Regions from separate parts of the Kitasatospora sp. McL0602 genome, predicted to be linked through region 3. Evidence: riboswitches for the same ligand, from Rfam matches in the RefSeq annotation. Region 3 holds a riboswitch; each other region holds the start of a gene.
The links. A riboswitch is a leader RNA that binds a small molecule or an ion and turns the genes downstream of it on or off. The one in region 3 is predicted to bind cobalamin.

Region 1 (3,248 bases), 4.9 Mb from region 3:
CGGTCTGGAGCGCGATGGTCGCCCCCAGCGACCAGCCGTACAGGATGACCCGCCCGGCGCCGCTGTCCAGCGCGAGGCGGACGGCCGCCTCGACGTCCCGCCACTCCGTCTCGCCGAAGTGCCCGAGCCCGTCCGGGGAGGCGGGGGCGTCCTCGTCACCCCGGTAGGTGACGGTGAGGGTGGGCAGCTGGAGCGAGCCGAGGACGGGGAGCACCGGCAGCGCCTGCGAGCGGTCCGCGCCGGGGCCGTGGACGAGCACCACCCAGGTGCCGCGCACGCCGGGCGTGTACCAGGCGGGCAGCTGGCCGAGCTCACCCTCGGCGGCCGTCTCGCTGAACGGCAGCGCGAGCGCGGACATCGGGTCACCGACGTACACCCGGGGGGTGATCCGCAGCTCGGTGCCGACCTCCAGCGTGCCGCTGCCCGCTCGCTCCAGGCGGCGCGTCACGGTCTGCACGTCCGTCCCCAGGATCTCGCCGACCACCGCGTGGCCGCCCGTCCCCCACTCCAGCGCGTACCGCCCGGGGCGGGCCGTCTCCGGCGTACGCGTCAGGGCCACCCGCCCGGCGGCCAGGCCGTGCACCCGCAGCACCGTGCTGGGCGCCGGCCGGGCGCCGGGGCGGACGGTCTGCTCGGAGACCCGGCGGCCGAGCAGCAGGACCGCCGCTCCCGTCCCGACGGCAGCGGCGGCGGTGATCGTGGCGGTCTGCCAGCGCATGGCACTCCCCGGGTGTGACAGGTGGGCGGTTCGGTGCTTCCCAGTCCACTACCGCGCCCGACCCCCTGCCAGCGGGGGGCGCCCGTCCGTGGGGCTCACATACTGGGGCGTTGACCACCAGGGGCGCGGGGAACCGGCGGCACAGAGTCCCCTGCGTCAGACCGGGATGTCCGTGTGGTGCTGGGAGAGCAGCTCCCAGAAGCGTTGGGCCAGCGGGACGGTGGGGGTCTGGTCGGCGGCGGGGGTGGAGGTGCCCCAGTGCATGGGGACCTGGTAGTCGGCCTGGAGGGCGGCCAGGACGACGGAGAGGACCTCGCGGGGGACGGGGACGAGGCGGGCGACGGGCTTCAGCTGGCCCTGCCAGCGGCCGTCCACGCAGCTGCGCAGCAGCTTGTCGAGCTCGTCCTGACGGCTGGTCACGTACAGCAGGGCCCGCAGGCTCATGCCGAGGGTGTGGGCGAGGGCGTGGGACTGGTCGGCGTCGCCCGTCCACCTGCCGCCGGCCTCGACCTTCTCGTAGGCGGCGGCGGAGATGCCGATCCGCTGGGCGGCCTGCTCCGGGCTGAGCTCCCGGGCGACGCGGAAGTCGCGGAGGGTGCCGGGGTGAGTGCCCATCAGCTGGGCGGGCGGGCACCAGAGGGCGCGGGCCAGCGCGATGAACTCCTCCTCGGTGGGGCGCAGCTCGCCGCTCTCCCAGCCGATCACGTGCGAGGGCAGCAGCCGGACGCCGTGTGCGGCCATGCCCTCGGCCACCTGCCCCGGGGTGAGGCCCAGGCCGGCGCGGTGGGCGCGGGCGGCAGCCGGGGAGAAGGGCACGGGGGTGGGGGCAGGATTGGGCGGTCTGCGTCGCATTCAAGTGACCGTACGGGGGCGATTCGGCCGTCTCACACCCGCTGAAGACACGAACCCCGACGGCCGGGCCCGAGCGGGAGTTGGTGGATCGTACAGCGGGCAGGCCGTGAGAGGCCGCCCTACTCGGAGGTAATGACGGACCGTCGACGCGCAGTGAGGCTACGCGGGTAGTGCCGCCTGTGAGCAAGCCCTCCGGAGTCGTTTGTTGACTCCCGGTCGAACGGCGTGGTGGGATCTTTCAGCCGAACGGAGGCAAGGAGAGGAAGCCGGTGCGAATCCGGCGCGGTCCCGCCACTGTCACCGGGGAGCCGACGGACGAGAGTCCACGGGCGACCTCGGGAGCCAGGAGACTCTCGCCTTCGGTACGTCGATCCAGGGCGCGGACCCTGAGTGAGGACACGCACGCCATGCAGGCTGCCCCGGTCGCGAGCCGACCGCCGACCGACCGAGCCTTCGCTGCGCCGTGCGCGCGTTGAGGCGGGGTTCCGCCTTCGCGATCGGCAGTGTCCTCGGGTATCTGGCCGACGCCCGGTACGCCGACCCGCGCCGTGGCCACCCCGTCGCCGTCTTCGGCTCGGCCGCCGGGCGCCTGGAGCGTGCGCTCTGGCGTGACCACCGGGGCGCCGGAGCGCTGCACACCACCGCCTGCGTGGGCGCCGTCGCGGCCGGTGCCGTGCTCGCCGAGCGCACCCTCGGGCGGGCCTGGGCCGGGCGGGCCGCGCTGGCCGCCGCCGCGACCTGGACGGTGCTCGGCGGCACCTCGCTGACCCGGGAGGCCCGGACCATCGGCGGGCACCTGACGGCCGGTCGGCTCGACGCGGCGCGCGAGCGCCTGCCGCACCTGTGCGGGCGCGACCCGAGCGGCCTGGACGAGGCGCAGATCGCCCGCGCCGTGGTCGAGTCGGTCGCCGAGAACACCGCCGACGCCGTGGTCAACGCCCTGGTGTGGGGGGCGGTGGCCGGTGCGCCCGGCCTGCTCGCCTTCCGGGCCGTCAACACGCTGGACGCGATGGTCGGCCACCACTCGGAGCGCTACCGCCGGTTCGGCTGGGCCGCCGCCCGGCTGGACGACGTCGCGGGCTGGCCCGGCGCCCGGCTGACCGCCCTGCTGACCGTCGCCGCGGCGCCCGCACCCCGTACCGCGTGGCAGGTCTGGCGGCGGGACGGCTCCTCGCACCCGAGCCCCAACGCCGGGCAGGCCGAATCCAGCTTCGCCGGGGCACTCGGCGTGCGCCTCGGCGGCACCCTCGCGTACGGCACCCGGGTCGAGCACCGGCCGGTGCTGGGGGCCGAGCTGCGGCCGGTGGCCGTCGACGACATCGAGCGGGCCTGCGTACTGTCACGCCGGGTCGGGGTGCTGGCACTTGCGGTCACCGCCGCTGCCGGACTGCTGAGGAAGAGGGGTGGGGCATGAGCGGCGCGCTGTTGGTGGCGGGGACGACCTCGGATGCCGGGAAGAGCGTGGTGACGGCGGGGATCTGCCGTTGGCTGGCCCGGCAGGGGGTGCGGGTGGCGCCGTTCAAGGCGCAGAACATGTCGCTGAACTCCTTCGTCACGGCCGACGGCGCCGAGATCGGCCGCGCCCAGGCGATGCAGGCCGCCGCCGCCCGGGTCGAGCCCGAGGCGGCGATGAACCCGGTGCTGCTCAAGCCCGGCGCCGACGGCCGCAGCCAGGTCG
Region 2 (3,248 bases), 4.1 Mb from region 3:
TTCGATGCAATAGGTCGTTCCTGCCACTCGTGACGCCCGCCCGCGGCCGGAAGGCTGGTGGGCATGACCTCGGAGACCTTCGCGAACGCACTCGGCCTGCTCGGCGCGGTCGGCGGCTTCGGCCTGCTCGGCACCCTGATCGGCCGGGACGTCGACCGCCATGCCCGCACCGGCCGCGACAACTGGCACCGCCCCACCGGCTACCCCGTCGACCCGGCCCTGCCGGACCGCCTGCGCGGCACCCTGCCCGCCGCTTCGAACATCTCTTCGGGCACACTTGTCCGATGGACATCGTCATCCGCCGAGCCCGCGAAGAGGACCTCGAAGCAGCCGGAGCCGTCACCGTCGAGGCCTTCGTCGGCGGCGGCCACACCGACCCCGCGAGCCCGTACGTCGAACTCCTGCGCGACCCCCGCCGCCGCGCCGACGAGGCCGAGCTGCTCGTCGCTGCCGACGCCGACGGCCGCGTCCTCGGCTGTGTGACGTTCGCAACCGGCGGCACCGAATGGGCCGACATCGCCCAGCCGCACGAGGGCGAGATCCGGATGCTCGCGGTCGCCTCGGCGGCCCAGGGTCGGGGTGTCGGAGAGGCTCTCGTCCGGGCCGCGATGGCCCGCAGCCGGGAGCTCGGGCTCGCCGGGATGGCCTTCTCCACCCGCCCCTCGATGAAGGCGGCGCACCGGATCTACGAGCGGGTGGGCTTCGTCCGTACCCCCGAGCGGGACTGGGCGCCGCGCCCGGGGATCGACCTCCTGACGTACGCGATCAGCTTCTGACGGGTCGTACGGTGGCTCCCCGCTACCACCCGACCACGACACGCGGCACTACATCTGGGGTCGCATCCTCCCTCCGCCACAACATGTATGCTCGCTCTCGCTGTCGAAGCAGGGGAACTCAGTGAGAATCTGAGACTGCCCCGCAGCGGTGAGCGGCCGTCTCCCGAGACGCCCCCGCGAGTCCGATGACCTGCCGACGGTGTGCACACGGCTTCCCCGCAGACGCCTTGCAGCACAGCTACACGTCCGGGCCTCGCGGGCGGGCCGGGGGGTCGAAACGCGCGCACCCGAGGTGCGTCGCGCGCCATTCCCCTGCGCCCAGACCGGCCCGACGACACCCCTCGTCGTTCCGCCGCCGCCAGGAGAGAGCGCCTTGACCATCGCAGTTGCCCTGCCGTCCCAGGGTTCCGCCGACCACGCCCAGACCGACCCCGGTGCTGCGCTCCTCCGGCTCCTCACCGACCGCAGCGTCGACCTCCCGCAGGTGGACCCGGGCCACGTCGCCGCCGCCGCCCTGCGCGGCCGCAACGCCGGCTCCGACTTCGCCGAGCTGCGCGGCCTGGCCGTCGAGGCCGCCGCCTCGATGATCGCCGAGGACCCGCAGTACTCGAAGCTCGCCGCCCGCCTGCTCGCACTGGAGATCTCCGACGAGGCCGTCGGCCAGGGCGCGCTGAACTTCTCCGCCTCGATCCAGGTCGGCCACGCCGAGGGCCTGATCGGCGACACCACCGCGGCCTTCGTCGCCAAGCACTCCGACAGCCTGGACGAGCTGATCGACCAGCGGGGCGACGACCGCTTCGAGTACTTCGGCCTGCGCACCGTGCAGTCCCGGTACCTGCTGCGCCACCCGATCACCCGCAAGGTCATCGAGACCCCGCAGCACTTCCTGCTCCGTGTCGCCTGCGGCCTGGCGGTCGGCGACAGCGAGCAGTCCGTCCGCGAGGTCGCCGAGCTGTACGCGCTGATGAGCGCGCTCTCCTACCTGCCCTCCTCGCCCACGCTCTTCAACTCCGGCACCAAGCACCCGCAGATGTCCAGCTGCTACCTGCTGGACTCGCCGCTCGACAACCTGGACTCGATCTACTCGCGCTACGCGCAGATCGCCCGGCTGTCCAAGCACGCCGGCGGCATCGGCCTCTCGTACTCCCGCATCCGCTCGCGCGGCTCGCTGATCCGGGGCACCAACGGCAAGTCCAACGGCATCGTGCCGTTCCTGCGCACCCTCGACTCCTCCGTCGCGGCCGTCAACCAGGGCGGCCGCCGTAAGGGCGCGGCCTGCGTCTACCTGGAGACCTGGCACGCGGACATCGAGGAGTTCCTGGAGCTTCGCGACAACACCGGTGAGGAGGCCCGGCGTACGCACAACCTGAACCTCGCCCACTGGATCCCGGACGAGTTCATGCGCCGCGTCAACGCCGGCACCGACTGGTCACTCTTCTCCCCCGCCGACACCCCCGAGCTAGTCGACCTCTGGGGCGCCGACTTCGACGCCGCGTACCTGAAGGCCGAGGCCGAGGGCAAGGCCGTCCGCACCATCCCCGCGCAGACCCTCTACGCCCGGATGATGCGCACCCTGGCGCAGACCGGCAACGGCTGGATGACCTTCAAGGACGCCTCCAACCGCGCCGCCAACCAGACCGCCGTGCCCGGCCGCACCGTGCACTCCTCGAACCTCTGCACCGAGATCCTCGAGGTCACGGACGACTCCGAGACGGCCGTCTGCAACCTCGGCTCGGTCAACCTCGGCGCCCACGTCGCCGCCGGTGCCACCCCAGCGGACCTGCTGAACGCGATGGACTGGGCGCGGCTGGACTCGACCGTCCGCACCGCCGTCACCTTCCTCGACCGCGTGGTGGACATCAACTTCTACCCGACCCCCGAGGCCGGCGCCTCCAACTCCCGCTGGCGCCCGGTCGGCCTCGGCGTGATGGGCCTCCAGGACGTCTTCTTCAAGCTCCGGCTCGACTTCGACTCCGCCGAGGCCAAGCAGCTCTCCACCCTGATCGCCGAGCGCATCATGCTGGTCGCCTACGAGCGCTCCAGCGAGCTCGCCGAGCAGCTCGGCCGCCACGAGGCGTACGCCGAGACCCGCGCCGCCCGTGGCCAGCTGCACATCGACCACTTCGACACCGCCCCCCATTGGGCGGAGCGTTGGACGGCCCTTCGGGCGCGCATCGCCGAGACCGGCCTGCGCAACTCGCTCCTGCTGGCCATCGCGCCGACGGCGACGATCGCCTCGATCGCCGGCGTGTACGAGTGCATCGAGCCGCAGGTGTCCAACCTGTTCAAGCGCGAGACCCTCTCCGGCGAGTTCCTCCAGGTCAACCCGTACCTGGTCAGCGAGCTCAAGGAGCTGGGCGTCTGGGACACGCAGACCCGGGACGCGCTGCGCGAGGCCAACGGCTCCGTCCAGGAGCTCAACTGGCTGCCCGCCGAGGTCCGTTCGCTCTACCGCACCGCGTGGGAGCTGCC
Region 3 (3,248 bases):
GGTCCGGCCGGAGGCCTTCGGCGCCGGAGACCCGCAGGGCCGGATCGAGCTGCGCACCGCGCTCGCCGACTACCTCGGCCGCACCCGGGGCGTGCTCACCACCCCCGACCGCGTCGTCGTCACCTCCGGGTACTACCAGTCCGTGGGCCTGCTCTGCGAGGTGCTGCGCAGCGGCGGCGCCGACCGAGTCGCCGCCGAGGACCCGGGCCACAACGTCTACCGCGCGGTCGTCCAACGCTCCGGCCTCCGCACCCTCGCCCTGCCCGTCGACGCCCACGGCGCCCGCGTCGAGCAGCTGACGGCGGACGTCGGGGCGGCCTTCCTCACGCCTGCGCACCAGTACCCGACCGGCGTGCCGCTGCACCCGCGCCGCCGTCAGACCCTGTGCGGGTGGGCCCGTGCCACCGGCGGACTGATCGTGGAGGACGACTACGACGGCGAGTTCCGCTACGACCGCCAGCCCGTCGGCGCCCTCCAGGGGATGGCACCCGGGCACGTCGTGTACTGCGGTACGGCGTCCAAGACCCTCGGCCCGGCCCTCCGGCTCGGCTGGATGGTCCTGCCGCCGGACCTGGTGGCGCCGGTGGTGCGGGCCAAGCAGGCGGCGGACATGTACACCGAGACCCTGGGGCAGCTCGTCCTCGCCGACCTGATCACCACCCACGCCTACGACCGCCAGATCCGCGCCGCCCGGCTGCGCTACCGCCGCCGCCGCGAGCTCCTCCTCGACCGGCTGGCCGCCCACCCCGCCCTGACCGTGCACGGCGTGCCCGCCGGGCTGCACGCCCTCGTCACACTCCCTGCGGAAGACCCGGCCGAAGAGCGGCTGATGGCGGGCTGCGCCCGGCGGGGTGTCGCCGTCCGCGGTCTCACCGAGCTGCACCACGAGCCGGGCGGCCGCCCGCAGGGCCTGCTCGTCGGCTTCGCGGCGCCGTCCGAGCGGGCCTACCCGGCCGCCCTCGACGCGCTCTCGGCCGCCCTGTCTGACCCGTCCGGGCCGTCCGAGCAGGCTCAGGCCTCCCGGTAGCCGAGCACGCCGTGCTCGAGCACCTCGGCGATCGACATGTCGACAAGGCGGTAGCGCACGATCCGGCCGTCCCGCTCGCCCTCGACCAGGCCGCCGGCTCGGAGCAGGCGGAGGGCCTGGGAGACCGCCGGGTCGCGCATCCCGGTCGCGACGGCCAGGTCGGAGACGGCGAGCGGGCCGGTCTCGTGCAGCGCGAGCAGCAGGGCGAGCCGACCGGGGTCGGCGAGCAGCGCGAAGCGCTCGGCCCAGGACCGGACGTGCCCGGCGTCGCCGATGGCGGCGATGGCGTCGCAGACCCGGTGGCCGTCGATGGTCCGGTGGGCGGCGCGGTCGGAGGGGACGAGATGCATACCCAGCATTCTGGCACCCGCGCGCCGGGCGGCTCCCGAGCGGTGCGATTCACACACCTGCGCAGGTGTGCAGGCTTGCAGCTGATGCTCGGTCACCCCTACGGTGGTGCACGCCGTGGTGCTCGGGAAGACCGGTGACAGGCCCCCAGGGGTCTCAGCCCGGAGCGGCCCTCGCCACTGTGATCAGGTAGTGCTCGCACCATCCCCACCCCGCCCAGGGTCAGGGGGGTCACTGGCCGTCGTGAGGCGGCTGGGAAGGCCGGGTGCGGGCGCATCGACCTGTCAGCCAGGAGACCGGCCACGGCACTTCACGAAGTGATCCACGAGGTGTTGGAGCGTGACCGCAGATGACCCTGCCCGAAATCAGTGCTGCCCCGAGACTCATACCGGGCCGTGAGGCCACCGGCTTCCGCTGGAAGCGCGAGGACACCGTCCGTACCGCCGGGCTGATCGCCGTGATCCTGCTGATGCACGTGCTGGCCTTCGGCACGCTGTTCTTCCTGGTGGTGCCCGCGAACTACAAGGTCGGCACCCAGGTCTTCGGTGTCGGCCTCGGGATCACCGCCTACACCCTGGGCATGCGGCACGCCTTCGACGCCGACCACATCGCGGTGATCGACAACACCACCCGCAAGCTGATGGCGGACGGCAAGCGCCCGGTCTCGGTCGGCTTCTGGTTCGCCCTCGGCCACTCCTCGATGGTCGTGGTGATGGCCGGCCTGGTCGCCGGGGGAGCGGCCCTGGCGGGGACGCTGATGAACGACGAGTCCACCACGCACAAGGTGCTCGGCCTGATCGGCACCACCACCTCCGGCGCCTTCCTCTACCTGATCGCCGCCCTCAACCTGGCGGCACTGACCGGCATCCTGCGGGTCTTCCGGGCGATGCGGGCGGGCCAGTACGACGAGGCGGAGCTCGAGCAGCACCTCAACTCGCGCGGCATGATGAACCGCATCCTGGGCCGGGCCACCCGCTCGATCACCCGCCCGGGGCAGATGTTCCCCGTCGGCATGCTGCTGGGCCTGGGCTTCGACACCGCGACCGAGGTCACGCTGATGGTGATGGCCGGCTCCGGCGCCGCCGCCGGGCTGCCCTGGTACGCGATCGTCTGCCTGCCGCTGCTCTTCGCGTCCGGGATGAGCCTCTTCGACACCCTCGACGGCACGTTCATGAACTTCGCCTACCAGTGGGCGTTCTCCAACCCCGTCCGGAAGGTCTACTACAACCTCACCATCACCGGGCTGTCGATCGCGGTGGCCTTCGTCATCGGCACCATCGAGCTGGTCGGCGTCGCCCACGAGAAGTTCGGCCTCACCGACCCGGTGACGGGCTGGGTCGCCGAGCTGAGCCTCGACAACGTCGGTTTCGCGATCGTCGGCCTCTTCGTGGTGGTCTGGGCCGCAGCCCTGGCCTACTGGCGGCTGGCCAAGGTCGAGCACCGCTGGTCCGCCAAGGGCGCGGTCGAGGAGCAGTAGCGGCGTCAGTGGCCGGTGGCTGCGGCCTGCTCCGGGAGCGGCTGGGCGGCGGGCTGGGCCGGGTGGCCGTGGTGGGGCTGGTCCAGCGGCCCGGCCATGAAGGCGAGGATCGCGGCGGAGCAGATGAACGCCATGTGGATCACCGTGCCCCAGAGCAGGGAGTCGCGCGGGGTGTGCTGCACGTTGACGAACATCTGGAGCAGGTGGATCGAGGAGATCCCGACGATCGCGGTGGCCAGCTTGACCTTCAGCACGTTGGAGTTGACGTGCGAGAGCCACTCCGGCTGGTCCCGGTGGCCCTGGAGGCCGATCCGGGAGACGAAGGTCTCGTAGCCGCCGACGATCACCATGATGAGCAGGTTGGCGATCATCACCACGTCGACCAGGTTCAGCACG
Region 4 (3,248 bases), 5.8 Mb from region 3:
CTGCTTCGGCCATCTGCTCTGTCGTCACTTCTGCTGGAACATCTTCTGGGACACCTGCTGGAGTACCTGCTGGAGTAGCTGCTGGAGCACCTGCGGTCGCGGCCGCCCCCACGACGGCCACCCGGTAGCCCTGCCCAGTCGCGAGCACGTCCACCCACTCCCCGGCAGGGTGCCCGCACCGCCGTTCGCAGCCCGACCAGTGCACGGGCAGCAGCCCGCCGCCGTGTGAGGCGTCGAGCGCCGAGGTCGCGTCAGCCCGTACGTCGGCGAGCGACTTGGCGCAGCCGGGGGCGCCGGTGCAGGCGCTGGCGCGCTCCCAGGCCGTGCCGGGGGTCGTCCGCAGCCCGGCCGCCGCCAGCTCCGCGAGCCGCTCGGGGGCGGCGCCGGGCAGCACCACCGTCCGCCAGGGCGTGACGCGCAGTGAGCCCGCCGAGGCGTCCGCGAGCGACCGCCACTGCGCGGCGCTCACCCGCCCGAACTGCAGGCCGACGGACAGCCCGCCCGGCAGCACCCCGACCTGCGGAGCGGCCACGGCGAGGACCGGCAGCGGCTCGGAGCCCGGGGGCAGCGGCAGTTCGCGTACGTGCCAGGCCCGCATGCCCGCGTCCCGGACGGCGTCCAGGAACTCCCGGGCCGCCTCCAGTGCGTGCTGCACGGCCTCATCGGGCGGCACCCGGCGGGCCGTGGCGGCTCGGCCGAGGCGCAGCAGGGCGCCGCCGTCGGGGGTTGCGATCAATGTCACATCGGCGTCGAGGGTGGCGACGTCGCCGCGCCCGTCGTCGAGGGCGAAGAGGAACTTGCCGGACAGGGCGGCGGCCCAGCCGCTCGCGCAGAGCGCGGCGTCGAGCTCGCGCGTCCAGCGCTGGACGTCGGCGTGCCCGTCGCCGTCGAGACCGGCGGCCGGGGAGGCGACGATGTTGCGGACGCGTTCGTGGGTGTCCGAGGGGAGCAGCCCGGCGGCGCGCAACCGGCGGCCGAGTTCGAGGCCGGAGTCGGCGGGCAGGCCACGGAGTTGGACGTTGCCGCGGGAGGTGGTCTCCAGCGCTCCGTCGCCGAGTTCGCTCGCGGCGTCGGCCAGTGCGCGCGCCTGACGGTCCGTCAGAAGTCCGCCCGGTATCCGGACCCGGGCGAGGGCTCCGTCGTCGGCCGTGTGCAGACGAAGGGCCCCGGGGCAGGCGTCCGAGCGCGCGCGGTCGGGCGCGCCGGGGCCCGGCTCGGCGGTGTCGGGTCGGGGTGACATGGCGGCGAGCATACCCACGATCCGCCGTCGTACCGCTGCCGTGTGGATCACACCCGATCCGATGGCTCCCTGTCCCCGCCCATCACCACCCCGTACGATGCTCCCGGGCTCGTCTCGCGGCGGGCCCACGCCAGCGACGGCGCCAAGGGGAGGAAACCGGTGCAATACCGGTGCGGTCCCGCCACTGTGACCACGGCTCACCGGCCGTGGGAGCCAGGAACTCCTGCCGTCCTCGACAAGCCCCCACCAGGGGTATCCCACGGGGCGCGGACCCCGAGGAAGGCAAGACCTATGCGCCGCTGTCGCACGCCCCTGCTCCCAGAGCCGTCTCTCGCCGTGCCGTCGCATCTCACTCCTTCGCTCCCTGCCGCTCGGGGCGTCTTCGTGGCCGGGAGGGCCTCCGCATGATCCTTCTCCTTTCGACCTCCGACACCGACCTGCTGAGCGCCCGTGCCTCGCAGGGCCCGGTCGACTTCCGCCTCGGCAACCCGGCCCGGCTCACCGCCGAGGCGCTGCCCGAGCTGCTGGAGGGCACCGAGCTGGTGGTCGTCCGGCTGCTCGGCGGGCGCCGGGCCTGGCAGGAGGGTCTGGACGCGCTGCTCGCGGGCCCCCGCCCGGTGATCGTGCTGACGGGTGAGCAGGCCCCGGACGCCCAGCTGATGGAGCTCTCCACCGTCCCCGCCGGGATCGCCGCCGAGGCGCACGCCTACCTCGCGCACGGCGGCCCGGCCAACCTGGCCGAGCTCGGCGCCTTCCTCTCCGACACCGTGCTGCTGACCGGCCACGGCTTCGCCGCGCCCGCCTCCGCGCCCGAGTGGGGCCCGCTGGAGCGCACCGCCGCCGACACCGACGGCCCGGTCATCGCGGTCCTCTACTACCGCGCCCACCACATGAGCGGCAACACCGCCTTCGTCGAGACGCTCTGCCAGGCCATCGAGGCCAAGGGCGCCCGGCCGAGGCCGCTCTACTGCTCCTCGCTGCGCGGCGCCGACGCCGATCTGCTGGCCGAGCTGGGCCGGGCCGACGCGATCGTCACCACCGTCCTCGCGGCGGGCGGCACCCGCCCGGCCGACGCCCAGGCGGGCGGCGACGAGGAGGCGTGGGACGCGGGCGCGCTCGCCGCCCTGGACCGCCCGATCCTCCAGGCGCTCTGCCTGACCTGGTCCCGCGCCGCCTGGGAGTCCAGCGACGACGGCCTCTCGCCGCTGGACACCGCGACGCAGATCGCCGTCCCCGAGTTCGACGGCCGCCTGATCACCGTCCCGTTCTCCTTCAAGGAGCTGGACGAGGACGGCCTCACCGTCTACGCCGCCGACCCCGAGCGGGCCGCCCGCGTCGCGGGCATCGCCGTCGCCCACGCCCGGCTGCGCTACACCCCGGCCGCCGAGCGCCGCCTGGCCCTCGTCCTGTCCGCGTACCCGACCAAGCACGCCCGGGTCGGCAACGCGGTGGGCCTGGACACCCCGGCCAGCGCGATGCGCCTGCTCGCCCGCCTGCGCGCCGAGGGCATGGACCTCGGCACCGACCTGCCGGGCCTGGACATCACCGGCGACGGCCACGAGGGCGACGCGCTGATCCACGCCCTGATCTCGGCCGGCGGCTACGACCAGGACTGGCTGACGGAGGACCAGCTCGCCCGCAACCCCGTCCGCATCCCGGCCGCCGACTACCGCCGCTGGTACGCGACCCTCCCCGAGGGCCTGCGCACCCACGTCGAGGAGCACTGGGGCCCGGCGCCGGGCGAGCTGTACGTCGACCGCTCGCAGAACCCGGACGGCGACATCGTGCTCGCGGCCGTCCGCTCGGGCAACCTGCTCGTGCTGATCCAGCCGCCGCGCGGCTTCGGCGAGAACCCGGTCGCGATCTACCACGACCCGGATCTCCCCCCGAGCCACCACTACCTGGCCGCCTACCGCTGGATCGCGGCCGCGCAGGAGGACGGCGGCTTCGGCGCCCACGCGGTCGTCCACCTCGGCAAGCACGGCAACCTGGAGTGGCTGCCCGGCAA

Region 1: another riboswitch for cobalamin. It lies ahead of ACR68M_RS07905 (cobalamin biosynthesis protein); the one in region 3 lies ahead of ACR68M_RS30060 (HoxN/HupN/NixA family nickel/cobalt transporter).
Region 2: another riboswitch for cobalamin. It lies ahead of ACR68M_RS11285 (ribonucleoside-diphosphate reductase subunit alpha); the one in region 3 lies ahead of ACR68M_RS30060 (HoxN/HupN/NixA family nickel/cobalt transporter).
Region 4: another riboswitch for cobalamin. It lies ahead of cobN (cobaltochelatase subunit CobN); the one in region 3 lies ahead of ACR68M_RS30060 (HoxN/HupN/NixA family nickel/cobalt transporter).

The regions. Positions count from the first base shown of each region.
Region 1 covers NZ_CP197246.1:1,711,291-1,714,538, forward strand. Annotated here, with positions in the region: gene ACR68M_RS07895 (alpha/beta hydrolase) at 1-718, opposite strand, end outside; gene ACR68M_RS07900 (helix-turn-helix domain-containing protein) at 875-1,570, opposite strand; cobalamin riboswitch at 1,804-1,945, shown strand; gene ACR68M_RS07905 (cobalamin biosynthesis protein) at 2,043-2,984, shown strand; gene ACR68M_RS07910 (cobyric acid synthase) at 2,981-3,248, shown strand, end outside.
Region 2 covers NZ_CP197246.1:2,509,046-2,512,293, forward strand. Annotated here, with positions in the region: gene ACR68M_RS11280 (GNAT family N-acetyltransferase) at 285-776, shown strand; cobalamin riboswitch at 858-988, shown strand; gene ACR68M_RS11285 (ribonucleoside-diphosphate reductase subunit alpha) at 1,150-3,248, shown strand, end outside.
Region 3 covers NZ_CP197246.1:6,606,958-6,610,205, forward strand. Annotated here, with positions in the region: partial or broken gene pdxR (MocR-like pyridoxine biosynthesis transcription factor PdxR) at 1-1,027, shown strand, start outside; gene ACR68M_RS30055 (ArsR/SmtB family transcription factor) at 1,012-1,377, opposite strand; cobalamin riboswitch at 1,477-1,694, shown strand; gene ACR68M_RS30060 (HoxN/HupN/NixA family nickel/cobalt transporter) at 1,725-2,852, shown strand; gene ACR68M_RS30065 (TIGR00645 family protein) at 2,858-3,248, opposite strand, start outside.
Region 4 covers NZ_CP197246.1:767,380-770,627, forward strand. Annotated here, with positions in the region: gene ACR68M_RS03570 (hypothetical protein) at 1-1,240, opposite strand, end outside; cobalamin riboswitch at 1,345-1,485, shown strand; gene cobN (cobaltochelatase subunit CobN) at 1,645-3,248, shown strand, end outside.